DNA from 3 places in the Paenibacillus sp. BK720 genome. Region 1 is predicted to be linked to each of the others. Evidence: riboswitches for the same ligand, from Rfam matches in the RefSeq annotation. Region 1 holds a riboswitch; each other region holds the start of a gene.
What was found. Region 1 has a riboswitch for cyclic di-AMP ahead of FHT67_RS17685 (TrkH family potassium uptake protein). Riboswitches for the same ligand answer to the same signal wherever they lie in the genome.
Positions count from the first base shown of each region.

Region 2: linked by a shared signal. The riboswitch ahead of FHT67_RS28020 (3D domain-containing protein) and the one ahead of FHT67_RS17685 (TrkH family potassium uptake protein) in region 1 are both predicted to bind cyclic di-AMP.
Region 3: linked by a shared signal. The riboswitch ahead of FHT67_RS23080 (hypothetical protein) and the one ahead of FHT67_RS17685 (TrkH family potassium uptake protein) in region 1 are both predicted to bind cyclic di-AMP.

Region 1 is NZ_JAASRQ010000004.1:487,050-496,671, forward strand. Features, by position in the region: gene FHT67_RS17680 (potassium channel family protein) at 200-862, opposite strand; gene FHT67_RS17685 (TrkH family potassium uptake protein) at 880-2,220, opposite strand; cyclic di-AMP (ydaO/yuaA leader) riboswitch at 2,292-2,453, opposite strand; gene FHT67_RS17690 (CPBP family intramembrane glutamic endopeptidase) at 2,704-4,296, shown strand; gene FHT67_RS17695 (hypothetical protein) at 4,462-4,950, shown strand; gene FHT67_RS29720 (hypothetical protein) at 5,056-5,526, shown strand; gene uvrC (excinuclease ABC subunit UvrC) at 5,557-7,434, opposite strand; gene FHT67_RS17710 (YqzM family protein) at 7,661-7,807, shown strand; gene FHT67_RS17715 (YezD family protein) at 7,867-8,085, opposite strand; gene cysW (sulfate ABC transporter permease subunit CysW) at 8,139-9,023, opposite strand; gene cysT (sulfate ABC transporter permease subunit CysT) at 9,037-9,622, opposite strand, start outside.
Region 2 is NZ_JAASRQ010000010.1:61,935-71,556, reverse strand. Features, by position in the region: gene FHT67_RS28055 (PSP1 domain-containing protein) at 1-707, shown strand, start outside; gene FHT67_RS28050 (initiation-control protein YabA) at 767-1,156, shown strand; gene FHT67_RS28045 (tRNA1(Val) (adenine(37)-N6)-methyltransferase) at 1,273-1,923, shown strand; gene rsmI (16S rRNA (cytidine(1402)-2'-O)-methyltransferase) at 1,953-2,840, shown strand; gene FHT67_RS28035 (AbrB/MazE/SpoVT family DNA-binding domain-containing protein) at 2,963-3,217, opposite strand; gene FHT67_RS28030 (HD domain-containing protein) at 3,502-4,797, shown strand; gene FHT67_RS28025 (TatD family hydrolase) at 4,828-5,601, shown strand; cyclic di-AMP (ydaO/yuaA leader) riboswitch at 5,785-5,993, shown strand; gene FHT67_RS28020 (3D domain-containing protein) at 6,237-7,370, shown strand; gene rnmV (ribonuclease M5) at 7,527-8,066, shown strand; gene rsmA (16S rRNA (adenine(1518)-N(6)/adenine(1519)-N(6))-dimethyltransferase RsmA) at 8,085-8,981, shown strand; gene FHT67_RS28005 (hypothetical protein) at 9,011-9,202, shown strand; gene FHT67_RS28000 (hypothetical protein) at 9,370-9,622, opposite strand, start outside.
Region 3 is NZ_JAASRQ010000006.1:285,786-295,407, forward strand. Features, by position in the region: gene FHT67_RS23055 (beta-galactosidase) at 1-1,741, opposite strand, end outside; gene FHT67_RS23060 (DHA2 family efflux MFS transporter permease subunit) at 1,948-3,501, opposite strand; gene FHT67_RS23065 (aldehyde dehydrogenase) at 3,663-5,039, opposite strand; gene FHT67_RS23070 (lysoplasmalogenase) at 5,128-5,772, shown strand; gene rlmN (dual-specificity RNA methyltransferase RlmN) at 5,887-6,957, opposite strand; cyclic di-AMP (ydaO/yuaA leader) riboswitch at 7,392-7,586, shown strand; cyclic di-AMP (ydaO/yuaA leader) riboswitch at 7,697-7,880, shown strand; gene FHT67_RS23080 (hypothetical protein) at 8,003-8,422, shown strand; gene kdpF (K(+)-transporting ATPase subunit F) at 8,602-8,679, shown strand; gene kdpA (potassium-transporting ATPase subunit KdpA) at 8,713-9,622, shown strand, end outside.

The sequences.
Region 1 (9,622 bases):
GGAGGAGCGAAGCGTTCGCCTTTGTCACTTCCTTTGCTGCATCTATGTAAACCTGTTCAGAGCAAAGGAATGACAACAGCGGCCGGAAGAGATACCCCGTCCCGCGGAGCCATCCCGCCCCTTCCATTCCCCACCACCTCTGCCAGCCAGCGAGCAAAAAAAGGACAGAGAACGCTAACCGCGCCCACTGTCCTTATCATCACCTGATTATGGTTTCTTCAAACTGTTCAATCTGGTCGTTTGTTCCGATCACGACCATAACGTCCTTTTCCGTCACAACATCCATAGCCGTAGGAGCAATAATAATACCGGAAGGCTTGTTAATGGCTACGATGCTGCATCCGAACCGGGCACGCAGGTTCATATCTTGAAGCGACTTGCCGTTCAGGCATTTCGGCACCGAAAGCTCCGCAATGGTATACTCCTTCGACAGCTCGATATAATCAAGCAGATTCGGGGAGACAAGCTGATGGGCAACCCGGATGCCCATATCCCGTTCCGGATAGATAACGCGGTCGACGCCGATTTTCTCCAGCACCCGTCCATGCAGCTCGCTCATGGCTTTGGCCACAACCCGCTTCACGCCCAGGTCCTTCAATAATATAGTCGTCAGTATGCTGGCCTGGATGTCATCGCCAATCGCCACCACTCCGCAGTCAAAATTACGAACGCCTAGCGATCGCAGCGTCTCTTCGTCCGTGCAATCGGCCGATACCGTATAGGTCAGCACATTGCTCATCTCCTGAACGGCTTCCTCGTCCCGGTCGATTCCAAGCACCTCGTAGCCCAGCTTAATGAGCTCTCTTCCGAGACTCGAGCCAAACCGTCCCAAGCCTACGATCACAAATTGATTGTTCTTCATTCCTGCTCCCTATTCCCCTATCCAATCGTAATTTTGCCTTCCGGATACCGGTACAGCTCTTTCTCTGTTTTTGGTCCAAGCGCGTAAGCAAGCGTCAGAGGACCAAGCCGGCCGGCGAACATCGTTAATGCAATGACAATCTTGCCGAAAAACGTCAGCTCGGGCGTAATGCCCGTCGTGAGGCCAACGGTACCGAACGCCGACGTTGTTTCGAACAAAATTTTCAGAAACTGCTGGTCTTCCGTTGTGGACAGCAGCATCGTGACCAATATGACCAGCGTCAGCGACAGCATCGTAATCGTAAGCGCCTTAAAGATCCGGTCTTTCCCAAGCCTGTAATGGAAGAGAACGATATCCTCCCGCCCGCGGATCATTGCGATAACCGCCCCAACCATAGTCGTAAAGGTCGTCGTTTTGATTCCCCCGCCCGTGGAGCCCGGAGATGCGCCGATAAACATCAGAATAACGGTGAAAAATACGGTAGCCTGCCGGAGCTGGGTATAATCCAGCGTATTGGCCCCTGCCGTCCTTGGCGTAACGGACTGGAAAAAGGAAGCCAGTATTTTATCGCCCCAATTGAGGGATCCCAGCGTCATGCTGTTCGAAAACTCGAAAACAAAGATAACAAGGGCACCGACGGCAATCAGAATGCCGGTTGCCGATAGAACAACCTTGCTATGCAGCGAAAGCCGTTTGTTTTTCCGGAACTCCAGCAAATCCGCCATGACCACAAAGCCTAATCCGCCAAAAATAATAAGCAGCATCGACACGATATTAACGAGCGGATCGCCCACATACATCGTTAAGCTGCGGAAATGGCCGAAGATATCGAAGCCCGCATTGTTAAAGAAGGAGATCGAATGAAAAACCCCGTACCAAACCGCTCGGCCGAGCGGCATATCAAATGCAAACCGGACGGCGAACAGCACCGCGCCAACCAGCTCAATCGTCAAGGAGTAAAAGATAACCCTGCGGATTAAACGAACGATGCCCTCCATGCTCGTCTGGTTCATCGCTTCCTGCAGAATGAGCCGTTCCTTAAGCGAAATTCGCTTGCGCAGCACCAGCGCAATCAGCGTGGCCATGGTCATAAAGCCTAACCCGCCGATTTGAATCAGCGAAAGGATGACGATCTTGCCGGCGGTAGAGAAGTATGTACCCGTATCGACAACAACAAGGCCGGTGACGCAGGTCGCCGATGTCGCTGTAAACAGCGCATCGATAAAGGGCAGGCGCGATCCGTCATTGGAGGCAAAGGGCATCGACAACAGTATCGCTCCAATGATAATGATCATCGCAAACCCAAAGACAAGAATCCTTGGCGGAGACCACTTCAAGATATTGAGGTATTTGGTCATTGTTTTCTCCTTTTAATGGACCTTTCAACATTTGGGCATAAAAAAAAGCACGGGAACTCCCATGCCGGATGAGTCCTGTTCCACACAGCCTGCGAGGTTAGCTGACGGATTCGGGCCTGGAAAGGCAGCCCTATTCAAGCGGAATGCTCGAAATTCACCCCATGCTGGCGGATGGCTCCGGACAGCGGTTTGGTTCCCCCGTTTTCAATAACGAAATTCGGCTGATACGATTCGATTTATATGACGTTAACGATTATACGCCTTAAGGACGGAAACGATCAAAATGAGCCTAAGCGATAATTAGGCGGAATTCGTTCAAATATAGGCAATGCTATAAAGCAAATGGTCACTTGCTGGCTGCAAGTCCTTATTTCACCGCTTTCCGTTTGCATCCTCCGCTTTCGCCCGCATTGGATAAATCAGGTTAATAATGGTATGGTAACTGTAGCGAAGCATCGTCTGAATTCGAAATGGAGGTTTTGTATGATCCCTTCCATCGCTCCTCATGATTGGAAAAGGTTCTTGTGGGCTGCTGTTGCAGGCGCAATTATTTTTATCTTTACCCAATTCGGCCCTGCAGCCGGGGACCAGCTGTTCTCAAGCTCTACACCTAAGGTTATCGCAAAAAGCGAAGCCGAGTCCACCGCGAAAACGTTCGTCCAGGAACAGTTCGGCAAAACGGCCGTAGCCGCCCATGCGATTTATCAGACCGACAGTCTGGCAAACGGGTATTTCTCCAAGGAAGATCTGCTTGGCAAGTTCGAGGATCAATACGAAGCCAAGTTCCCGACCGATACGTTCCAGGTCAATCTGGAGCTGGAGGACGGCACCAAGGCTTACGTCTACGTCCATATGACAAACGGCGGCATCACGGGCTGGCATTGGCTTGGCGGTCAATCTGCCGGGAATGTCCAGTTGGTTCAAACGTCAGCGAAGGCTTTTGCCGAAACAAAAGGATTCCGGCCTGAAGAATTGGACAGCTTGTATAGAAATGACCAAGGTGACGCGGTTCTTCACCCAACCGGTTATACGCTTGGAGACGCTTCTCTCGAACTGATTATCGGCGTTGGTCTTATCGACGATAAACCTGTGATCACCAGGTACAAGCCCGCATTCCAGGCTCCGGCTGATTACGTCGCTTATGTGGAAGGCCAGAAAAAGACGGGCAGCGCGCTGTCTGTGGTCAGCCTGGCGTACATGTGCTTTATCTCCCTTGTCTTGTCGCTTATATACGCGATTCTGTACAGAGGACACACGACTTTTAAACGCGGGGTATTTATCAGCCTTGTGTTTATCTTCTTCTACATTTATAACAATCTGAATGTACTCGACGGCATTTTGGCAACCTTGGGCGAGCAGAGCCGGTCGGATGCCGAGATGAAGGCTACCGTCATGATTACCGTCGTACTGCTGATTCCGGTTGGCCTCGCCGTTTACTTCGCCCTTGTCGCCGGCGACGGGATGTGGCGCTCGCAGAAACGGCCGTTATGGCCGGGATTCCGCGAACGCGGCTATGGCGAGCATGTATGGCGCAGCGTTGGCCTCTCCTATCTCTTTGCGGCTATTATTCTCGGCGCGCAAGCGATTATTATGGTCGCCATGAAGTTTCTTGCCGGTTCTTGGGCAACCAGCGATGCTACGCAATCTGCGTACAATACGGATATGCTGTGGCTGATGCCAATGATGGCCTGGTGCGCGGCCATCTCCGAAGAAGCGATATTCCGGTTGTTCGGCATTGCTCTATTCAAGAAATGGTTTAAAAATACGTTTATCGCCACTCTTATTCCCACGGTCATGTGGGCGCTGGGGCATGTCGGCTATCCGATCTTCCCGTTCTATACGCGTATCGTAGAGCTGGTTATTCTGGGAACGGTATTTTGTCTTATCTTTCTCCGCTACGGCTTTATAACCGCCGTGTTCACCCACGCCATACTGGACAGCCTTATCATGGGCTTCGAGCTGGTCGGCGTTGGAGGAGGCGTCAATATTACCGCTGCCCTTATCTACGCTGTTCTCCCTGTTATCGTCGCGTGGGTTATCAAGTACTGGCATGGCCGGCGTTTTATACGGGTCTGAACGATTTCTCTTTATAAAAGGGATGTATCTGTTAAAGATACATTCCTTTTTTGCGTTTTACCGGTACCGCAAAGAGCCCATTTAATAGAAACGGTCATTTTGTCCAAGAGGAATCCTGTCCACCTTAATATAATCTATTATACCAATATATGGAGTGTGATAGGATTGATTGCAAGAATCAGCGGTTATGACCGCAAACAGAGCTCAGGCAGTAAATGCTATGAGAAACAGTCGTCGGGCAAAAAGTCAAGCGGCCGTCACAAATCGTCCGGGAAAAAGAACACATCGGGCGGCAAGAAAAACGATTGCCATGAACACAAGTCTTCAAGCAAAAAATCGTACGGCTATTCACACAAATCAAATGGCTGCAAATGCGAGCACAAATCTTCGGGCTGCAGCGACAATTCAGTAATTCCGTATAAAAAGGAAGAAAAATCAAACGGAAAAAGTTATGCTGAATATGCTTATGGCATCCTTAGCAAGCTGTCGCTCGGACAAGTTATTCACCGCGTTACGCTGGATAACGGAAAGGATCTGGATAAAGCGAAATGGGCTGGCTTTAAGAACGGGCATGCTACATTCTCTGCCTTCAACTACAAAACCACTTACCTCGTTTATGTCCCGCTGAACAAAATTACGAGCATCGCTCTTTAAAAGCACCGGACAAGGAACCATTTCGCATTTATATCCACTTTCGTACAGACGCAAATCTATCATCCTTCATATAATCTAGTACTACGTTTAAGAGGAGTGATAGATTTGCCAAACAAAAACAAAAACAATAATAACGAGAAGCATCAAAAACAAAACCCCGATGCAGCTAACAAGAGCCTTGGCAACCGCACCGGCGGCAACCAAAGCCCTGGCGGCGGCAACCGCACCGGCGGCAATCAAAGCCCTGGCGGCGGCAACCGCACCGGCGGCAACCAAAGCCCTGGCGGCGGCAACCGCACTGGCGGCAATCAAAGCCCTGGCGGCGGCAATCGTACCGGCGGCAATCAAAGCCCTGGCGGCGGCAACCGCACCGGCGGCAATCAAAGCCCTGGCGGCGGCAACCGCACCGGCGGCAACCAAAGCCCTGGCGGCGGCAACCGCACCGGCGGCAACCAAAGTCCTGGCGGCGGACGCAGCGCAGGCGCGGCAACCGAAGCCGGAGCAGAGAACAAATCGGGCAAAAAAGGCAAGGGCAAAGATAAAAGCAAAGGCAAAGATAAAAGCAAAGGCAATTAAAGAATGAAAAAAAGAAACGGGATGAAAAATTCATTCCGTTTCTTTTTCTTTTACCTCTTCGTTTAAAGCAGCTAAAATTTGCGAAGCCAGCTTCTCGCCAATCGAAAGAGGCTTAAATTCTTCGATGGAAGCTTCCTTAATCTTCTTGATCGAGCCAAAATGCTTGAGCAGCAGCTTGCGGCGCTTCTCCCCGATCCCCGGAATCGCATCCAGCTGGGAAGCGATCATTGACTTGCCGCGCTGTTCGCGGTGGAAGGAGATCGCAAACCGGTGGACTTCATCCTGAATCCGCTGCAGCAAATAAAATTCCTGGCTGTCGCGCGGCAGCGGCACCACTTCCGGCGGGTCGCCGGTCATCAATTGGGCCGTCTTATGCTTCGCATCCTTTACGAGTCCGCAAACCGGAATATACAATCCAAGCTCGTTTTGGAGAATATCAAGTGCTGCGGAAATTTGCCCCTTGCCCCCGTCGACTACGATGAGATCCGGAGGGGTCTGCCGCTCCTTCAGCATTCTTTCATAACGGCGCCGCACAACCTCGCGCATGGTCTCGTAATCATCGGCTCCAACAACGGTCTTGACCTTGTACTTGCGGTATTCCTTCCTGTCGGGCTTGCCATCCGTAAAAACAACCATTGCCGAGACCGGATTGGTACCTTGAATATTCGAGTTATCAAAAGCCTCGATACGCCGGACCTCCGGGAGTCCCAGCCATTCGGCTAATCCTTCCGAAGCGCGGATGCTTCTCTCTTCATCCCGCTCGATCAGGCGGAATTTATCGGCAAGCGCAATCTTGGCGTTATCGATCGCCATGGATACGGCTTCGCTTTTCCGTCCGCGCTGCGGCATCAGCACCTTCACCTTCAGCCAGTTATGCAGCATAGCAGCAAACTCATCCGCGGCCGTGGACGATTCCGCCGCCCCTTCTTCCTCTTCTGCCGGGAGCGGAAGCAAGATCTGCTTCGGCAATGCCGGATTATCGCTGTAATATTGGGTCACGAACGTCATAAAATCATCGTACTCATCCCCATAATAAGGAAACGTTGTGCCGCGCCGTTCAATCATTTTCCCTTGGCGCATGTACAGAATCTGTACGCACATCCAGCCCTTCTCTACCGCGTAACCAAAGATATCGCGATCAAGGGCATCGTTCATCGTAATCTTCTGCTTCTCGATAACAGCGTCGATGCTGATGATCTGATCGCGATATTCCTTGGCACGTTCGAAATTTAGCTCTTCGGCCGCCGCCTCCATCTTACGCTGAATTTCCGCTTTTACCGCATCATGGCCGCCGTTAAGAAATTTGGTGATCTCCTGGATCATTGCGTCGTACTGGCCCTGCTCCACCTCGTATTCGCAAGGAGCAATACATTGGCCGATATGATAATACAAGCAGACTTTATCGGGCAGCGTCCCGCATTTGCGCAGCGGATAAAGCCGGTCCAGCAGCTTCTTGGTCTGCTGAGCCGCGTAGGCATTCGGATAAGGCCCGAAATATTTGCCTTTGTCCTTGACGACGCGCCGCGTAACCTCTAGACGCGGATGTTTTTCATTCGTGATTTTAATATATGGAAAAGTTTTGTCGTCCTTCAGAAGGACGTTATACCTTGGATGATATTGCTTGATCAGATTGCATTCGAGAATGAGTGCTTCCATATTGCTCGAGGTAATAATATAGTCAAAGTCCCGGATTTCCGATACGAGCCGCTGCGTCTTCCCGTTGTGGCTGCCGTTAAAGTAGGAACGGACGCGGTTTTTCAGCACTTTCGCTTTGCCTACATATATAATCGTGCCTTCCCCGTTCTTCATTAAATAACAGCCGGGCTGGTCTGGAAGCAGCGCTAATTTGTTGCGGATGAGCTCTTCGGCTTCTGCCCTGCTGGCGGCTGTGTTGTTTTGTTGATCCATTTTCTCCCTCCTAAAAAGAATCACCACACAAATGGCCCAACCTTGGCCATTGTGGTGATTCTTACTTCCAAAACACCGGCTTAGCGCTGTTTATCTATTCCTTTATTTTAGCATATCGAACGCATGTTTCGCTTAATAATTGTCAATGAATTGCTTTACAATTATTCGTAAAGTTGGGTATACTATTAGAAGCTTGAATGGTCTTCAAGGGAGGCGTAATCCACAAATGGAAAATGTACGTGATCCGCGCGAACATGTGAACGAAGAACCGCGCCACGACTTGATGGACGTTATGAACGGCTTTGGCGGAATGCTCGGCTTTATGACCGTCTTTTTCGCTGCAGCCGTCATCATTAAATTCATCATCTCGTAACCACAAACAAGAAAAGCTCCGTACCGGATATCCGGTACGGAGCTTTTTTCGCTTTATTCTTATTGAGCGACGGCACGAAGATTATCGCCGTTAGCAGCCTTTTGCTCCGGCTGCGCCTGCTTGTGGGAAGGCTGATCGTAACGTGTGCGTTCAGTACGGTCGATTTGAACAATACGTCCATCATGTACGGTAATATTGACAGAACCATACTGCAGCCCATTAACTTGCTCAAGGATACGGTCCAACCACAACTGATCTACTTCCAACGGTTTTGCCATTATTAACCCCTCCATAATCAACCGATTTACTCGGCATTAGTTTCAAAAAAAATTTACTCGGCTTGTTCGCGCGATTCGTTTTGATTCGTTTTCCATTCGAACAAAGCCTTCACCAGCAGAGTCAGGACGGCCAGCATCACAAGCAGGGATGCTACGGCAAAGGAAGCCGAGAACTGATATTCGTTATACAAAATTTCGATATGCAGCGGAAGCGTATTTGTCTCCCCACGAATATGGCCGGATACGACGGATACGGCGCCAAACTCCCCCATCGCTCGGGCGTTGGATAGAATCACGCCATACAGCAGGCCCCATTTGATATTCGGAAGCGTGATGCGCCAGAAAATCTGCCAGCCTTTTGCCCCAAGACTAGCTGCGGCTTCCTCTTCCGGCACGCCTTGCGCCTGCATCAGCGGAATTAACTCGCGGGCTACAAACGGAACGGTAACGAAGATGGTGGCCAATACGATACCCGGAAGCGCAAAAACGATCTTAATATCATGCTCGTCAAGCCAAGGGCCAAAAAAGCCCTGCGCGCCAAACATTAAAATATAGATAAGTCCGGAAATAACCGGCGAGACGGCAAACGGCAAATCGATTAAAGTGATAAGAAAATTTTTCCCCCGAAAGCGGAACTTGCTGATTGCCCATGCCGCCGCTATACCGAACACCGCGTTTAGCGGTACGGCAATTAGCGCTACTAGCAAGGTTAATCGCAAAGCGGATAAGGCATCCGGATCGGTGATTGCCGCTTTGTATACATCAAAGCCCTTCTTGAAGGCTTCGATAAATACCGAGACAAGAGGCATCGCAACGGCCAGCCCCAGAAATAACACGGCGATGCTGATTAAAGTCCATTTTACGCCAGCCGATTCGGTAATATGCCTCGGTCTCTTCGACGCTTCCTGCGACAAGTGCGCGGTAACTGCTCCAGCCATGATAATCCCTCCCCTAATCCGCTATCGTGCGGCGATTAATCCGCCATTGCATGAAGTTGATAAGCAGCAGAAGCAGGAACGAGACAATAAGCATGACCAGCGTAATCGCCGTTGCCCCTTTATAATCGAATTGTTCCAGCTTCGTCATAATGAGGAGAGGAGCGATTTCCGTTCTCATCGGCATGTTGCCCGAGATGAACACGACAGAGCCATATTCCCCGATCCCCCGTGCGAATGCAAGCGCGAACCCGGTTAAGAGCGCCGGCATCAGCTCCGGCAAAATAACCTTCCAGAATGTCCGCAGCCGGTAGGCGCCAAGCATAACCGCCGCTTCCTCGGTTTCTTTCTCGAAGTCCTGCAGGACAGGCTGTACCGTGCGGACAACAAAAGGAATTCCGATAAAAATGAGTGCAATCGTAATGCCAAGCTGCGTATAAGCAACCTTCAGCCCCAGCGGCGCGAGAATCGAGCCTACCCAGCCATTTGGTGCGTAGATTGCGGTCAGCGCAATACCGGCAACCGCCGTCGGTAGAGCGAACGGCAAATCGACGAGGCTGTCGATAATTTTTTTGCCCGGGAAGCGGTACCGGACAAGCACC
Region 2 (9,622 bases), on a different contig from region 1:
CGGCCAGGGGGATCGAATATGGTAAAGTCGTGGTCGGACAGAAAGAAGTCGGTGAAGAAGACGTTGTCCTTCCGCTGAAGAAAGTGATCCGGATTGCCAGCGAGGTAGATGCGAAGGTCGTGGAGGAGAACCGCGCTGCCGCGAAGAACGCATTTGCCACCTGTTTGGACAAGATAAGAGATCATCAGCTCAAGATGAAGCTGGTTGATGTGGAATTCACGTTCGACCGGAACAAAATCATTTTCTATTTTACGGCTGAAGGAAGGGTCGACTTCCGGGAATTGGTAAAAGACTTGGCTAGTGTGTTTCGTACGCGCATTGAGCTTAGGCAAATCGGCGTACGCGACGAAGCGAAGATGCTGGGGGGCATCGGGCCATGCGGGCGTGTATTATGCTGCTCCTCTTGGCTCGGGGATTTCGAACCGGTATCGATCAAGATGGCCAAGGATCAGAACTTATCGCTCAATCCTACGAAGATTTCGGGATTATGCGGCCGTCTTATGTGCTGCTTGAAATATGAGCATGACAATTACGAAAGCGTGCGGGAGGAGCTTCCTTCCGTTGGCAAAATCGTCGTCACGTCTTATGGCGAAGGCAAAGTAACGGGCATCAACGCTTCCACGAAGTCTGTGTACGTGCAGTTGTTCGATGTGTCGGGTAAACCGAAGGAGCTGCCGCTCGACGATGTGGTTGTGAAGGAAAATTGAACGACTACGTTTGAAAGCTCTGGGGTGAAAGCTTGGAGAACAAAGAAATCTTTAATCAAATGGACGAATTAGAAAGCCGGATGGGCGATTTCCACGTCCATCTTGGCGTTCTGAAGCAGCGGGTCAAAGAACTGCTGGAGGAAAATCAGCAGCTGAGCATGGAAAATGAACGGCTGCGCAAAATATTGAAACGCGAGACGTCGCCGAAGCCAAGAACAGCTGTAAGCCGCCAGGTAGGACAAGCCGTCCAGCCTGCCCGCCGGGAGGTTGCAGTACATGCGGAGGAAGATACGGTTCACGATACATCGCAGCAAGCCGGTCTCGTCGGTGAGGCGCATGATAATTTGGCTAGGCTGTACCACGAAGGATTCCACATTTGCAACGTGTATTACGGGCATTTGAGGACAGAAGGAGATTGCCTGTTCTGCTTATCCTTCCTCAATAAATAATAGAACATTGTATGTATACCGTCCTCGTCTATGTAGGGCGGTATCTTTATGTCAGGGGAGTTAGGTCAAAGGTGCGGGATGTAAAACTGGAACCAAATGAACGAATTGATGATTTGATGACGGAGACGGGCCTCCGTATCATCCAAAGCCGGGAAGTATTCAGCTTCTCTCTGGATGCGGTGCTGCTATCGAAGTTCGCAACGATTCCAAAGAGAGGACGGATTCTTGATCTATGCACAGGAAACGGGGTAATCCCGATGCTGCTGACGACAAGGACCGATGCGAAGATCGACGCGGTTGAGATCCAACCAAGATTGGCCGATATGGCAAGGCGCAGCGTGACAATGAATAATCTGTCTGAGCAGGTTTCCATCATAGAGGCGGATCTGAAAATATACATGAAAGAAGCGGGCAATGGTATTTATGACGCCGTAACGGTCAATCCTCCATACATGGCGGTAAAAGCGGGCGACTCGAACGAGAATGATCATTACGCCATCGCGCGCCATGAAATTCATTGCACGTTAGATGATGTCGTTCATGCCTGTGCAAGGCTTGTCCGTTCGGGAGGAAAGGTGGCTATGGTTCATCGTCCTTCGCGGTTTATCGATATTATGGAGACGATGCGGAAATACCGGCTTGAGCCAAAGCGCGTGCAATTCATCCATCCGAATGCGCAAGGAGAGGCCAATATGGTATTAATAGAAGCGATACGCGACGGCAAGCCGGAGCTTAGGCTGCTGCCGCCGGTCTTCGTATACGAATAAGCCATTTACGGATAGGAGGGAGCAAGGATATGATACAAATTCAAAAAAGCTTTAAAGATCAAGCGGATAGCGATTACGGTATCTTATATTTGGTCGGCACTCCAATCGGCAATCTGGAGGATATGACCTACCGGGCAATCCGGACGTTAAAGGAAGTGCAGCTTATCGCGGCTGAGGATACAAGACAGACCCGAAAGCTTCTGACTCATTTCGAAATCTCTACGAGATTGGTTAGCTACCATGAGCATAATAAGCAGGCTAGCGGAAGCGAGCTCATCCGTTTATTAATAGAAGGGCAGTCTATTGCGCTTGTCAGCGATGCAGGCTTGCCTGCCGTCAGCGATCCAGGGGCCGACCTTGTTAAGGATGCCGTAGAAGCGGGTATTAAGGTAGTGCCGATACCGGGAGCAAATGCGGCTTTATCGGCTCTGATCATATCGGGTCTTCCGACCGATCGGTTCATGTTCACGGGATTCCCTCCGCGAGATAAAAAGCCGCTTGCCGAATGGCTGGCCCGTCTTGCCCGCCAAGAAGGGACGCTTATGACGTATGAATCTCCCCATCGCCTGAAGAAGACGCTGGAAGCCATGCTGGAGCACTGGGGCGACCGGAGGATTGCAATGGTTAGAGAGCTTACGAAGCGCCATGAAGAAGCCGCACGCGGCAGCATATCCGAATGTCTAGCTTTTCTTGAAGAGAACCCTCCCCTGGGCGAATACTGCCTCATAATTGAGGGGGCAGCTGCAGGAGCGGGAGACGCGTCAGATAACGGAGAGAATTGGTGGACGCTGCTTGAGCTTGAAGAGCATGTGGCCCACTACGAGAACGAAGGAATCGACCGCAAGGAGGCTATTAAAAAAACGGCTCAGGACAGAGGCCTGCCGAAGAGGGAAGTGTATAACGCAGTCAATCGATAGATTACTGCGTTATTTGGGCAAAAAAAGACCTTCCTGGCCGGGTTCTAGCACAGGAAGGCATCAAGGAGTATAAAAAGGTTAGAATTAACAAGTTGGTGTATTTCTATTATAACCTATATTTCTTATTTTGTCACAGGAGAAGGCATTTCAGATAAACAAATATGGCAAACAATTTTGCCTTTGAAGTAAGATACGTTTTCTGCATTGCCGCAGAAGATACATGCAGGCTCGTATTTCTTAAGCATGATACGCTCGCCGTCTACATAGATCTCCAGAGCATCTTTCTCGCCAATACCAAGCGTACGACGCAATTCGATTGGAATAACAACACGACCCAATTCGTCGACTTTACGTACAATACCAGTAGATTTCATCATGATTTTGTTTCTCCTCTCAGGAAATAACATTTCGTCACTATTCGACATAGTTTTTCTTTTTATGGCTACTATAATACCAACGATTCCCATAATAGTCAACCGAGAATGTCTCTGATAGACCTTATCAGACCTATATTTATGGGAATTTGACTCTATAGCAAGGTCATATTAATCTTACTATAGAATACAACAGCTTCGACAATTTGGAAACTATATTACGACACTATTCGACATTCTATCAGAGTTTTGTGTCGAAACCATGAACAAAGGAGTTGAAAGGGCGAATGAATCAGCAGCTGACCGAAGAGAAGGTTTTTAAGGATCCGGTACACAAATATATTTACGTGCAGGATCAGACGGTGTGGGATTTGATCAATACGAAGGAGTTTCAGAGGCTTAGACGAATTCGCCAGCTTGGAACCTCTTATTTGACGTTTCATGGCGCAGAACACAGCCGATTCTCCCACTCCCTTGGGGTTTATGAAATAACGAGGAAAATCATCTCGCAATTCGAGCGTAACGAATATCCGGGCTGGCCGATGGAGGAAAGACTTCTGGCGCTCTGCGCAGCGCTCCTGCACGACGTTGGCCACGGGCCTTTTTCCCATTCGCTGGAGCAGGTATTTGACACCCATCATGAGCAGTGGACCTGTGCAATCCTGCTGGAGGATACGGAAGTGAACCGCGTGCTGCGCCGCGTCTCGGAGGATTTCCCGGAGAAGGTAGCCTCGGTAATCAGCAAAACGTACCCAAACCCCATTGTAGTAAGCCTGATCTCCAGCCAGATGGATGCGGACCGAATGGATTATCTGCTTCGGGACGCTTATTTTACGGGGGTCAACTACGGTAACTTCGACCTGGAGCGAATTTTGCGCGTCCTTCGTCCTGTTCAGGGCAAGATTGTCGTGAAAGAGAGCGGGATGCACGCCATTGAGCATTATTTGATGTCCCGTTACCAGATGTATTGGCAAATTTATTTCCATCCGGTTACCCGAAGCTCGGAGATTATCCTAAGACAGATTACGCGCCGCGCCAAGGAGCTGTACGACAATGGTTACGCATTCTCCTGGATGCCGGGACCAATCAATAAGCTGCTGGACGGCAGCATTACGGTAACGGATTACTTGAAGCTGGACGAGGCCTACATGCAGACCATCTTCTCGTTATGGACCGAAGAGGAGGATGCTCTGCTGGCGGGATTATGCGACCGTTTCCTTAATCGCCAGTTATACAAATACATTACGCTGGATGATCCGGGGGACTCTTTATTGGAACAAGCAGCCCGGGAGTTCATCGCAATCGGCCTTAATCCGGACTACCATATGGAAATCGATTTTCCTTTTGACCAGCCCTACGACATTTATCGCCCGGATGCGAAAAAAGGCGGGAAAGAGGAAAAAGCGCCGATTCTGCTGCTGAGCGACGAGAACAGCTTAAGCGAAATATCGGTAAAATCCGACATTGTCCGTTCCATCAGCGGCCTGCATCAAGGCCAGTATCATATCTATTATCCGATTGAACCGCTTCTTGCCGCAGCTGACCGGCTAAGCCCGGGCGTTCGGCAATTGTTTAAAATTTAACTCTTTATATAGAAGGAGCTTGCAGCTAAGATGATATCTTTATTCGACACGCATACCCACCTGGACTCCCCGCAATTCGACAGCGACCGTGAAGAAGTTATCGAAAGAGCGCGCGCTTCCGGTGTCGATTTAATGATCAATATCGGCTTCAACCGGGAGACAATTCCAACGACGATGGAGCTCGCGGAAAAATACGATTTTATTTACGCAGCGGTAGGCTGGCATCCGGTAGACAGCGTTTTTATGGAGCCGGGGGACCTGGAGTGGATTGAGCAGCTTTGTTCCCATCCGAAGGTTGTAGCCATAGGAGAAATCGGTCTTGATTACCACTGGGATACCTCTCCGAAGGAGGTGCAGCACCGGGTATTTCGGGAGCAAATCCGCCTTGCCCGGAAGCTGGGTAAGCCGATTGTCATTCATAACCGGGATGCGCATGAGGACATTGTCCGTATTCTGAGGGAAGAGAAGGCGTCTGAAGTCGGAGGAGTCATGCACTGCTATTCGGGCAGCTGGGAAACGGCCAAAATGTGCCTCGATATGAACTTTTATATATCGTTTGGCGGACCGGTCACGTTCAAGAATGCAAGGGTGCCAAAAGAGGTGCTTGCGAAGGTTCCGCTTGATCGTCTTCTCATCGAAACGGACTCCCCGTATCTGTCTCCTCATCCATTTAGAGGGAAGAGAAACGAGAGCTCTTATGTGTCTTTAGTCGCAGAGGCCGCAGCGGACATAACAGGAAAATCCAAGGAGGAAATCGCTGTTATTACAAGCGCAAACGGTAAAAAATGTTTTGGTATTGTTTAAAAACGGTCTAAAACCGCTGAAATAAAGACTATTGCGGCGATAAAACTCTTTTTACTTGTTGGAATCGCCCCTATTTGCCTTCAGAATCCTAAAATTTCGTTAAAATCGTCTTTTAACGCATCTTTACAATTCTGTGGTCAGGAATGTATGATTTTTCTCAGAGCTTTAACTTTTGTATTGGATTTCCAGTTTGCGCTTAATCTCCGAAAGCCGGAGAGCGGGGGAACCAACGCCAGCGGATGCATCGTTAAGACGTCATGAAGCATCTGCCGCGTATGAATTCTTCAGGGGTGAATTTTGCGGCGATTGCCATGAGCATTCGTTCCGTGGATAGGGCAGCTCTCTCGTCCGAACCCGTCAGCTAACCTCGTAAGCGATTATAGAGAGCGATCAACCTCGTGTATTCACCTTTTCCTGAATGTTTGATTACCCAGGAAGCCACGATCAGATCCTCTGTCGAAGGCTTCTTTTTATTTTCGATTTCGCTATTCGGAAATAGTCTTTACAGGGTAAATCTTGGAGGTGGGAGGCCGTAACACTGGAGCGTGCTTGTCACGCCAATATACTCAATAGTCGCGTCAATAGTATCATGCGTAACAGATTGGCGGCGGGGCTATGAAGGAGGACCGATAGAAGTGGGCATGATCCAGGCTAAGGAGACCCATGGGAAGCGATCATCCAGCATGACTTTCGCAATGCGATGGAAGCATGAAAATTTGCGTTTAATTGTTCTGAGTGCAATTATCTCAATCGCTATGACTTTCATGTTTTTGGTGTTGTTGTACGGATCGGCTGATAAGAGCGTATCCGTAGTGGTGAATGGACAAGAAACTGTCGTAAAGACAAAACAATGGGTCCTGCAACGCCTACTGGATGAACAAGCTATAACGGTTGGACCTTATGACGAGGTATCACACCCTCTGAATGCGTCCATCAAAGACGGAGACCGCATCGAAATCAAGTACGCGGTTCCGGTTACCGTAAAAGCAGATGGCAAAACATCGACGGTGTACACGACAGAGAAAACAGTACAGGCGGCGATCGGGAAATTAAATATTCCTGTCCGCGATCAAGATAAAGTTATCCCGTCTCTCGATACTCAGATTTCGAAGGCAATGACGGTTACCGTTACCCGCGTCGATACGAAAGTAGCAGAGACCGAACGGACTTTGCCGTTCTCGATCGTGAAGAAACAAGATCCAACCCTTGAGCAAGGGAAGGAGAAGCTGGTGCAAACCGGTAAAAACGGCGTCGTAATCGAGCGCGTGGAGAAGAAGTACGAGAACGGAGTTCTTGTCTCCTCCAAGCTGGTCGACAAGGTCGTTCAGAAGCATACGGTCAGTCAGGTCGTAGCGGTAGGCTCGAAGAAGGACGTACATACGCTCTCGGCCGCGAGCACAGCCTCGTATACAAAGAGCGGCGTAACGTTTAAGCCGAAGAAGATTCTCAAGAATGTAACCTTAACCGCCTATTCGGCAGGTGTAGCTTCCACGGGCAAGGATGAGAGTCATCCGGGCTACGGCATTACGGCTTCCGGCGCAAAGGTGAAGGAAGGCCGTACCATTGCGGTGGATCCCGATGTTATTCCAATCGGCTGGTGGGTGTACATCGAAGGAATTGGCTTCCGCAGAGCGGAAGACACGGGCAGTGCCATCAATGGCAACAAGATCGACGTTTACTTTGACAGCACAAGCTATGCCAATAAGTTCGGCCGGAAAAAAGGATATACCGTATACGTGCTTGGTCCGACCAAGCCATCCGCAAGCTAATGGCTTACCGCTATCGTATTTCATTGTTAAATATGCCATTATAAGAAGAGGCGCTGCCTCTTCTTTTTGTGTGCATGGAGATGCTAAGCAGGCTGCATATTATTGACGGTGAAAGAAGAGCGGAAGTTGCTGCTTTTTAGAAAGGAATGTTCGCTTGTGATTAAGGAAATTATTGTGGTGGAAGGCAAAGACGATACGGTTGCCGTGAAGAGAGCCGTTGAAGCGGATACGATCGAAACCAACGGTTCTGCGGTCGGCGAGGAAGTGCTGCGCCGGATCGAGCTGGCGATGGAACGCAGAGGCGTTATAATATTTACGGATCCTGATCATGCGGGCGAGAGAATACGCAAAATTGTGGCGCGGCGGGTGCCGGGCTGCAAGCATGCTTTTCTGCCGCAGGAGAAGGCGATGTACAAAGGCGATATCGGAATTGAGAACGCAAGCCCCGAGGCGATTCGCCAGGCGCTCTCCGAGCTTCGGACGGAAATGGCGGCCGGAGAAGGGAATATTACCTGGGAGGACTTGATGGAAGCGGGTCTTATCGTTCATCCGGACGCGGCAAACCGCCGGCTTCAAATGGGCAAGCTGCTGGGGATCGGGTATGCGAACGGCAAGCAGTTTTTCAAAAGGTGTACAAGCTTCCGTATTTCCCGCGAAGAATTCGCGGAGGCTCTGCGCACGATGGAACAGGGATAGGAGATAGGAGTGAACGGCATGAGCGGAAACGATATAAAGGCGATTGAAGTGGCAACGCCGAAGCGCACGAAGGAAATTATCGCGAAGTATGGCTTTCAGTTTAAGAAAAGCTTGGGCCAGAACTTCCTGATTGATCAAAATATTTTGCACAAGATCGTAAGCGCGGCCGGACTCGACAAGACGAAGGGCGCGCTTGAGATCGGTCCGGGCATCGGGGCGCTTACGCAGCATTTGGCTGCCGCCGCGGGCACGGTAACGGCTATCGAGATCGATAACCGGCTTATTCCGATTCTAGGCGACATTCTGGCGGGCGAGGAGCACGTGAAGGTCGTGCACGGCGACGTGCTTAAGCTGGATCTGAAAAAGCTGTTCGAGGAGCGTTTCGCGGATGTGAGCGGCGTAAGCGTAGTGGCGAACCTGCCGTATTACGTGACGACTCCGATCCTGATGAAGCTGCTGGAAGAGCGTCTGCCGCTCGAAAACATCGTCGTCATGATCCAGAAGGAAGTCGCGGAGCGGATGGCGGCAAAGCCGGGCGGCAAGGAGTATGGCAGCCTGAGCGTAGCCGTGCAGTATTATTGCGAGCCGCAGCTTGTCTGCATCGTGCCGCATACGGTGTTCATCCCGCAGCCGAATGTCGACTCGGCTGTCATCAAGCTGGCGGTGCGCGAGAAGCCGCCGGTAGAGGTTGAGGACGAGGCGCATTTCTTCCGCATCGTTCAGGCGAGCTTCGCCCAGCGCCGCAAGACGCTGGCGAACAATCTGACGGCGTTCGTGGGCAAGGAACGCCGCGAGGAAATGACGCAGCTGCTTGTCAGCTGCGAGATAGACCCTGGCCGTCGAGGGGAGACCTTGTCCCTCGACGAGTTCGCCCGCATCAGCCGCGCCTTTCTGGCGGCGGGCTGGCGGGGTTAGCTCGGCCTGCTGCGGCGGCCGAGCCTGGTTTGAGCCGGCGGCGAGCGGTTAGCGCCGCCGACTTTGTTGTAGGCGCGCCCGCCGCCGGAGTGGCGGGCGGAGAGGGCCACGGCACGGCTGCGAAGCGCCGTGCGGTCCTCGGCGCTTACAGCGGCTTTCCAGGCCCGAGCAACCCTCTAATCGGTTCAGACCACCCGAAAAGCATTCCGTCGTCTACCTGATGCCTTGTAACACGGGATTTTCCTTTTACTGTCCATTAAAACCGCTAAACGCACTAAACGCACCCTCTAACGCACCTTGTACATGATTCACTCCACCATTACCCGGGCAATACATATATAGTCATTCTCCGCATGCAACTCTGTCTTAGGCAGGCGCAACTACGCTATTACGCTGCTTGGAGCAGCCATGGGTCACGCTTATAAGCACACGAGCCCGCCAGCTCAGCGGGCGTAGTCATGCGGTCAGGCAACGCCGCTGCCCGCCCGCCATAACGCCGCGCCTGGCGCAGTAGCGCGGCAGCCTCGGCCTCCCACAAGGAATGTGGGGAGGCAATTGGGAGGCGCAGGCTACCCGCAAGAGGGTAAGGGGTAACTCCGATAAGGAGCGGAGCGTCCGCCTTTGCCGATACATTGCCACCC
Region 3 (9,622 bases), on a different contig from region 1:
AGGCCGGATCAGCGCCTATGCCGAGATAATAGGCTGCGCCCTTACCGACGGCGTTGCGCGTCGCGGCCGGTGTCCCGGACATGTAATCCTCGGCGTACCAGGCGATCGCTTCCGCCTTCTCGCAGACGATGACATCGTACCAGACCGTTCCGTGCCCGACAGGCTCCCCGTCTGCCGCCGCAATCCGTCGTTTTTCCCCTTCGCGAAGCGTGCCGTAATCCGTGATGCGGATGCCGAGCAGCTCCCTGAACGCCCCGGGCAGCGTGGCATCATTCATCCGGTTGTTCCACAGCTTTGTCCCCGCGCGTATATCGAGCACAACGGTGCCGCCCGCGGCCGCATAATGCGCCAGCCTCTCGGCAACGCCCGGCTTTGCCATCATATAATGCGGCAGAACGACCAGCTTGTAGCTATCGAAGGAATGCTCATCGGAGATGACGTCAACGGGAATCCGGCTGTCGTAGAAGTACCGGTAATAGGACTGGAACTGACGGTCGTACCGGTGCTCATGGGTTTGCGGCTGAATCTCCATCGCCCATTCATTCTCATAGGACCGGATCATTGCCACTTCGGCCCCGCTGCCGAGTCCCTCCATCAGAGGCAGCAGCCGCTGCAGCTCTTTCCCCGTTCGCGCCGCTTCTTCGTAACGCCGTCCGGGTATGCCGTCATGCGGCAACAGGCCGTGCCAGAATTGCTCCGCTCCAAACAGGCAGGTTCTCCAGCGGAAATACAAGATCGCGTCCGCCCCATGGGCAACGGACTGATACGTCCATTTGCGCAGCTCGCCCGGCTTGGGCGTCGGGAACAGCATGTTGCCGCCCGGCGGACCGCTCTGATGCTCCATCATCCAGAAGCTCGCCTGCTTAAAGCCCCTGGTTGCATCCAGAGCCAATGCGGAGCTCCGCGGATCGGGCTTATCGGCAAACATCAAATTCGGGTAATTGTCCAGCGATGCGAAATCCAGCTCCTTCGACAGGTCGAAGTCGTTGATCTCGTTAAACATACCCATCATGTTGTGCGTAATCGGCTGATGCGGAGCAAGGGAGCGGATGATATTCAGCTGAAGCTGCTGGAACCGGACTGCGGAATCGGATGAGAAACGCCGGAAATCAAGCTCCATGCCGGGATTATGAAGCGGAAAGACCGTATAAGCCGGCAGCTCGATTTCGCCGAACGCGTTATAAATCTGGCTCCAGAAGACCGTTCCCCATTGCTCGTTCAGGTTGTCGATGTTCCCATACTTGGCCTCCAGCCATTGCTGGAAGGCCGTCCGGCAATTATCGCAGTAGCAGCGAGTCGTATCCGTGCAGCCAAACTCGTTATCGATCTGCCAGGCTACTACGTTATCGCAAGCGCCGTATCTTGTCGCCAGCTGCGTAACGATTGACTGAATATAAACAGGGTAATGGGGATGGTTATAGCAATAATGCCTCCGGTGCCCGAAGCCCCTGGCAACTCCCTTGTTATCCCGCATGTAGAGGTCGGGATGGCGGTCCATGAGCCATTTGGGCGGCGTAGCCGTCGGGGTGCCCAGCACGACCCGAATGCCTTCGGAAGCCAGAATGGACAAGCTTTTGTCCAGCCATTCGAAGGTATATTCGCCGGGTCTCCTCTCAAGCTTCGACCAGGCAAACTCCCCGATCCGGACGATATTGATGCCGGCCTCCCGCATCAGCTTCGCATCCAGCGGCCAGCGTTCCTCCGGCCAATGCTCCGGATAATAACAAACGCCAAATTTCATAGCTTGCAACCTCTCCGTTCTGCTAGCTTGCCTTTGCTTGCGGTCAGGCGCCTTAAGCCCCTGCCTGCTCCTATTATCTAACGGGACCGGCGGCGGCAAAACCGGGGAAGTGAGAGATGAACACCCGACAAATCAGTCTGATTTGGGCAAAAAAAAGCACCCGCCACTCGGCTGTGAACAGCCTGGTGGCGGGTGCTTGCATCCTTCTATCCCATATGAAGCCCTTCGAGAGCCGCTTCCGGCTTCTCGGCCTGCGTGTTCTCGCCGGAACTTTTCTTGCCTCTGCGGAGCAGAAGTCCTAACAGGGCACCCGCAATAGCAACAAACACCATAATGCCAAAGGTGTAGTCGAATGCATCGACCGCCAATGCGAGAAGCTGCTGCAGCTGCTCCGGACTCGCCTGCGCGGCGCCGCTTCCCGCGGTCTGATTCGCCAGCGCTTCGGGCGGCACGTTCGCTTCAACCATCAGCTTTGCAATCCTCTTCGTCAGAATCGTGACGAGCAGCGCTACCGCAAGCGAGCTGATTACCTGCTGCATGGCGCTCGTAAGCGAAGTAACCCGGCTGACCAGCTCCCGCGGCGTCTTGTTGATCAGATGGGAATTCAGCGGCATCATCATAAGCCCCATTCCCGAGCCGGCCATGATAAGCGGCAGCAGCAGATCCTCTCTTCCCGTATGAATATCGAGATTCGAGTATTGGAAGATGGCGCCCGAAACAAGGCTAAGCCCGATAACCACCAGCCAGCGGACCCCGATCCGGTCAAACAAATAACCGCCGATCGGCATCATGCAGGCCGATGCCAGCGCTTGCGGGAACAAGGTAAGGCCGGTGTCGAAGGCACCGTAGCCGCGGCCCTGCTGAAGAAACTGCGGCAGCAGGAAAATCGCTCCGAAAAGAGAGAACTGAACAATCCACTGCACCACAATGCCAAACGAGAAATCAACCGAGCGGAACACCCGAAGATCCAGCAGCGGATGCTTCGCGCGCAGCTCTACGATAATAAAGACGATTAGCGCGATGCCGCCAACGATAAGGCCGGAGAGCGTTTTGTCCGAAGTCCAGCTTTCGGCGCCTTGGTTAACGCCATAGGATAACGCCGCGAAAGCGAGCGGCCCCAGAATCATGCCGGGAATATCTAGTCCCGCAAGCTTCTTGGTCGCCAGCTTCGGCAGTTTCCATAAGCCAAACAATACGCTGATAATGCCCACGGGCAGATTGATCAGGAAGATCCAGCGCCAGGAGTGGTACTCGACGAGCCAGCCGGAGAGAATGGGGCCAATGGCAGGCGCAAGAAGAATCGGCACGCCCAGCATCCCCATGACCTGCCCCACCTTGCTCGGCGGACTCAGCCGGTAAACATACGCCATCGCGACCGGCAGCACGAATCCGCCGCCAAGCCCTTGAATAACGCGGAACGCAATGAGCGTTTGCGGGTCGTTCGGCAGCGCGCACAGGAGCGAGCCTAACGTAAAGAGGATGACCGAGGTCAGAAAAACCGTTTTGGCGCCGAACCGGTCGGACAGCCAGCCGGCAAGCGGAATGACAGCCGCTTGCGCCAGCATATAGCCCGTTACGGTCCATTGCAGAGTGGGAAGCTGCGTATGGAAATCCTCTACGAGCTTCGATAAAGCGACATTCATCGCCGTTGTATCGAGAATAACCATAAAGCAGCCGAGAATAATCGCGACAAGCGGGAGCAGGATGCTTTTCATGCTGAATTCCTGCTCCTGCGAATGATCGTTTAACCGTTGTTCCATCCGTATAACCTCCTACATGGAATACACCATTACGCCACAGGATGAGGGGACAACGGCTGCCAGTAATGGTTGTTTGCTACCCCATGTTACTGAGCAAACCAGCCTTTAGTCAAATAAATTTTTTACAAATAAAGTTAAAAACTTTTATGACGGATGCGCCTCTATTTCATCAGCCTCCGAATGATCGAAAGACCACCCTTCGCCGACGGATAACGGAAGGCGAAATCGAACCTGGTCGTTTGCTTCAGCACGCTTTTCATATGGGAGAAGGTCTTGAAGCTGTACTCGCCATGATAAGCACCGAGCCCGCTCTCGCCCACGCCGCCAAACGGCAAATACGGCGTTGCCAGATGCATGAGCGTATCGTTGATGCATCCGCCGCCAAACGGCACGGCTTCGGTCACCCGCTTCTGAATAGCCGCGTTCTCGCTGAACAGATAGAGGGCAAGCGGCTTCGGACGCGCATTGATTTGGTCAATTGCTTCTTGCAGTTCGTCATAGACAAGGACAGGCAGAATCGGGCCAAAAATCTCCTCCTGCATGACCGGCATATTCCAGTCCACGCGGGTTAATACGGTAGGCTCGATCCGGAGCGACATTTCGTCTGCCCCTCCGCCCATGACAGCCTCCCCTTCGCGAAGGAAGCCAGCGAGCCTTTGAAAATGGCGCTCCGATATAATTTTGCCGTAATCCTTATGATCAAGCGGACTCTGGCCATAGAACCTCGTTACCGTTTTGCGAAGATGCTGAAGGAATTCCTCCAGAACGCTATGGTGCACAAGCGCGTAATCAGGCGCGATGCAGGTCTGGCCGGCATTAATAAATTTGCCGAAGGCAAGGCGTCTCGCGGCCAGCTTGAGATTGGCGTCATGATGCACAATAGCCGGGCTTTTGCCCCCAAGCTCGAGCGTAACCGGCGTCAAATGCTTGGCCGCGGCGGCCATGACCTGCTTGCCGACGTTAACGCTGCCCGTAAAGAAAATTTTATCGAACGGCAGGTCAAGCAGCTCTTTGCTTACTTCGACCCCGCCTTCCATAACGGTTATGTAAGAAGGATCAAATGTATCCTGAACAAGCGAGGACATCACCTCCGACACCGCGGGCGACAGCTCCGACGGCTTCAGAATCGCCGTATTGCCCGCCGCTATAGCTCCCACAAGAGGCGCCATCGCGAGCTGGAACGGATAGTTCCACGGTGCGATAATAAGCGCGGTGCCAAGCGGCTCCGGCACGATGTACCCCTTGCTGCCCATGTGGGTAAGCGCCGTTTTGACCTTGGCGGGCTTCATCCACCGCTTCAGCCTCTTCTGCACGAAAGAGATTTCTTTGAGAACCAGTCCAATCTCCAGCATATAGGACTCCTGCTCGCTCCGGTTCAGGTCAAGCCGAAGCGCCTGCATAATCGCATCCTCGCGTTCCGTAATGGCTTGGCGCAGCTTGGCCAGCTGCGCCAGCCGGAATTCGAGACTCCGGGTTGCCCCCGTCCCGTAATAATGCCGCTGCTTCTCCAGCGATTGTTGAGCTGTATTCATGTTCATATTCATGCGATACCCCGCCTTTTCGATAGGAATCCAGACTTGAAAAACGAAATTCTATGCTATAGTTAGGAAAAAGGAGCGATGCCGATTGAATAAATTGCTGCCTGCCCTTATTCTGCTTACGGGCTTGCTTTACATTTTTATCATTCCCGCTGAACCGCATGCCGTCAAGCTAATTTTCAAAGCGATTCCGATGCTGCTGATTATCGGTTACGCTTACTTGCAGCCCGCGCGAAACGGTAAGCGGTTTCAACGGATCGTGCTAACCGGTCTTGTCTTCTGCGTGATTGGCGATGTTACCCTGGGTAACTTTATCGTAGGACTGTCCGCCTTTTTAATCGGCCATTTGTTTTATTTAAGCGGGTTTTTCGGACAATGGAGGTTTTCCTTCCGGCGGCTCGTCACGATTGTTCCGATCGGAGCATACGCCGTTTATATGGGGTATGAGCTTATGGATGCTCTCGCAAAGTCGGGAGACGACGGTCTCAAACTCCCCGTGCTTGTCTATGTAACCGCCATTTCGCTGATGGGCTGGTCGGCCATCATGTCCGGCAACGCATGGGCGGTTGCGGGCGCCTTGCTGTTTATGGCTTCCGACTCCATTCTCGCCTGGAATAAGTTCGTCTCGGATGTGGCAGGCTCGGATATCCTCATTATGACAACTTACTATGCCGCGCAGATTTGCATTGCGGCCTGCATCGGTTACCGAAGCCGCACCGCTCCCGCAAGATGAAATGGCTTCGCCGTCCTTAGGCGGAGGAGCGCGTTTCATTCCGGATTATAGACCCTTGGAATTGCAAAAAGCCATGATCCCGCGATCATGGCTTTTATTATGCCGTGCCGGTTGTTAGCCGGCTTTTTCCTTGTTCATCTGCTTGCTGCGCAGCTGGCCGCAAGCCGCGTCGATGTCGGCGCCATGCTCGAGGCGGACGCTGACGCTGACGTCTTGTTTTTTGAGCGTATCGTAGAAGCTCTTAATGGAATCGTTCTCGCTGCGCTGGTATTGGCTATGCTCGTCAACCGGATTGTAAGGAATCAGGTTCACGTTCACGAGGGAGCGGCGGCGGTCGCCCACCAGCTCGGCAAGCTCAAGCGCATGCTCCGGCCGGTCATTCACGCCCTTGAGCAGAATATACTCCAGCGTGATGCGGCGGTTCGTCCGCTCCAGATAATAATCGATCGCATCCATCAGCTTCTCGATCGGAATCGCACGGTTGATCTTCATAATCCGCGTCCGCAGTTCATTATTAGGCGCATGCAGCGATACGGCGAGATTCACCCCTTGATCCTTGTCGGCAAATTCTCTGATTTTATCCGCGAGGCCGCTTGTCGATACCGTAATATGGCGCGGTCCGATAGCCAGGCCTTTATGATCCTTCACCGTTGTAAGGAAGTCGTTCAAGTGAATAAAGTTATCGAATGGCTCGCCAATACCCATGACAACGATATGGCTGACCTTCTCGCCTTGACCCGCTTCATCAAGATGGAGCTGGATCTTCATGATCTGCTCGACAATCTCGCCGCTTGTCAGGTCCCTGCTCTTCTTCAAAAGGCCGCTCGCGCAGAAGCTGCAGCCGATGTTGCAGCCAACCTGCGTGGTTACGCAGACCGACAGGCCGAACTTATGGCGCATCATCACCGTCTCGATCAGGTTGCCGTCATCCAGCTTGAGCAGCAGCTTGACGGTGCCGTCCTTCGACACCTGCTTCGTATGCTCGACCAGCGTCTGTATCGCAAAGTTCTCCTCCAGAAGCTTCACGCAGTCCGGATGAACCTCGGCCATGTCCGTAAAGCTAGTAACCCGCTTCCGGTACAAGTATTCCCACACCTGAGTCGCACGGAACTTTTTATGCCCCCGCTCGCCCAGCCATGCCGTTAATTGATCTAAAGTAAATCCATATATGGATGGTGTACTCATCGTTATTCCTCTTTTCACAAACGCGGCGGAAACCGCATACTGCTCCTATTGTCCCAAAATTAGCTGACGAAAACAAGGGGCGAAAAAGTCCAATCCTTCCATTATACGCTCATTCCGCCCTCTTATCTCATTCTCTCGTCTAACTCGCGCACTTATTGTACCGCTCCAGTTTCCTGCGTGCACCGCCCGCTGTAAGACGGTTTTTCCGTGTTATTTAGTCTTTCCAGGCAATCCAATTAGGCTTGCCTAAACCTAAATTTCGCAACGAATTATAGCATTCGCGAGATTTAGAGTCCAAGAAGGAGCATAGTAGAGTTCCCTTTCAATGTAAACGTTCTAACCAAGCTCCTTGTCAGAATTAGACAATATGCCGCCCCCACGGTTCATTTACAACCTCGACCGGCAGGCGTAATATACGATTCAGCAATTGATTGAAGTAGCAATCGCTGAGTTTCCGTTAAGGGAAACGGGGGAACCAATCGATAAGCGGCATCGCAACGGTGTGAGAGCCGGAGCAGCTTGCTTATCCGGGGTGAATCCGGGAAAAGGCTGCGCGCGGCCGTACCCGGTAGGGCGACTCTCACCGTCCGAATCCGTCAGCTAACCTCGTAAGCGATGAAAATGCTGCTGCTTATGGCAGAGGCATTTTCCAGGTAGAGAGGATGATGTGATCTTGTGACCTTAAGGGGCCGCGGGGATCTTTCCTCTGCGGCTATTTCTGATGCCCATTTTTAATCAACTGTCTTTATCGCTTAATCCCCTACACGGGGGAACGGGGGAACCAATCGGACAGCCGGCTGCACGCAAGCCAGCTTGTCCACGGGGTGAATCGCCAACGCGGCTCTAATCGGGCTTGTTGGCGTAGGGCGACTCTTACGCCCGAATCCGTCAGCTAACTTCGTCAGCGTACCAAGAGAGGCAACGATGATCGTGAATATAGGCGCGGTTTATTTTGTGCTGCGCTTATAAGCCGCGTGAAGAGTCCCTCTTCCGCGGCTTTTTTGTTTGTCGTTGATTCCTCTAACGAAAAGAGGAGCGTAAACACATGGTCGACTATATACTCGTCTCCGCACCCAACGTGCAAGGCGAGGACTTTATTAAACAGCTGCTACGCCGGCACATTCCGTTTGCGGCCATCGTGAACAATAAGACCGAGTATGAGCGGATGCTGGAGCTTGGCGTGACCACGGTCATCGTCGTCAACACAACGGATGAAGCCACCTGGCGCGTACCGGAGCTGCCGGTCGGCCGGATCTTTTTATTCGAGAGAAGCCTGAACTTATGCTGCCGTTATATCCAGATCTGCCGCAGCTGGACGTCGAAATCGATCTGCGTCGTTACGGACAGTGCAAACCCGCGTCTGATCTACAAAGGAATGGGCGCGAATGATGTTATTCATTCAAGCCATGCGGATACGTCTTTTCTAATCATAAACGAACTCATGGCAAGCCAAGATAATCGGTAAAGGACATGCTAACCAGACAAGAATTGCCCCAAATGGCACCTGACGGCCATGCGGCAATTCTTTTAGGAGGAATATACGATGCAGGATATTTATATGGTGCTGCTGCTGGCAGCGATATTCGTACTCTTCGCCGGCTTTATGCAATGGTGCGACCGGGCTATTCAAGAGGAGGATAAGCGATGATTGTCACGTTAGTGCTTGCCCTGTTTCTCTTTCTCTACTTAGTTTATGCCTTGATCAACCCGGAGAAATTCTAAACCCTAATCGATCGCTGGGAGGCCGCAATGGCAATGGATATTTTACAGCTCATCATCGTGGTTGGCGTGCTTATTCTGCTCGTCAAACCGCTCGGAACCTACGTGTATCACGTGTATTCGGATCAACCGAACCGGATCGACCGCGTTTTTGGCGGCATCGAAAGGTTCATCTATAAGGTAATCGGCCTGAAGTCGCGTGAGGGCATGACTTGGAAAAAATACGCGCTGAGCTTCCTGCTCACGAATATCGTGCTTGTCGCGATCAGTTATTTGATTCTGCGCCTGCAGGGCAGCCTTCCGGGCAACCCGAACGGCATTGGCGCTATGGAAGAATCGCTTTCGTTCAATACCGTTGTCAGCTTTATTACAAATACGAACCTGCAGCACTACAGCGGCGAGACCGGTCTGTCCTATTTCTCGCAGATGGCCGTCATTATGATGATGATGTTCACATCGGCGGCTACCGGCTTCTCGGTTGCGATTGCTTTTATCCGCGGCTTAACGAGCAGGGGCAGCACAATCGGCAACTTCTTTACCGATTTCGTGAAATCCCATACGCGGATTTTCCTGCCGCTCGCAACGCTTATTACGCTGGTGCTTGTGGCGCTTCACGTGCCGCAGACGCTGCAGCCTAACGTTACGGCAACAACGCTGGAAGGAGCAGCGCAAAGCATCGCCATCGGGCCGGTTGCTTCGCTTGAATCGATTAAGCATTTGGGTACCAACGGCGGCGGCTTTATGGGCGCCAACTCGGCGCATCCATTCGAGAATCCAAGCCCGCTGACGAACGTGATCGAGATTTTGTCCATGTGGGCGCTGCCTGCATGCCTTCCTTATGTATACGGCAGGTTCGCGGGAAACCGCAAGCAAGGCTGGGTTGTGTTTGGCGCGATGATGTCGCTGTTCCTGGTATTCCTTGCAACGGTCTACACGGCTGAGCTGC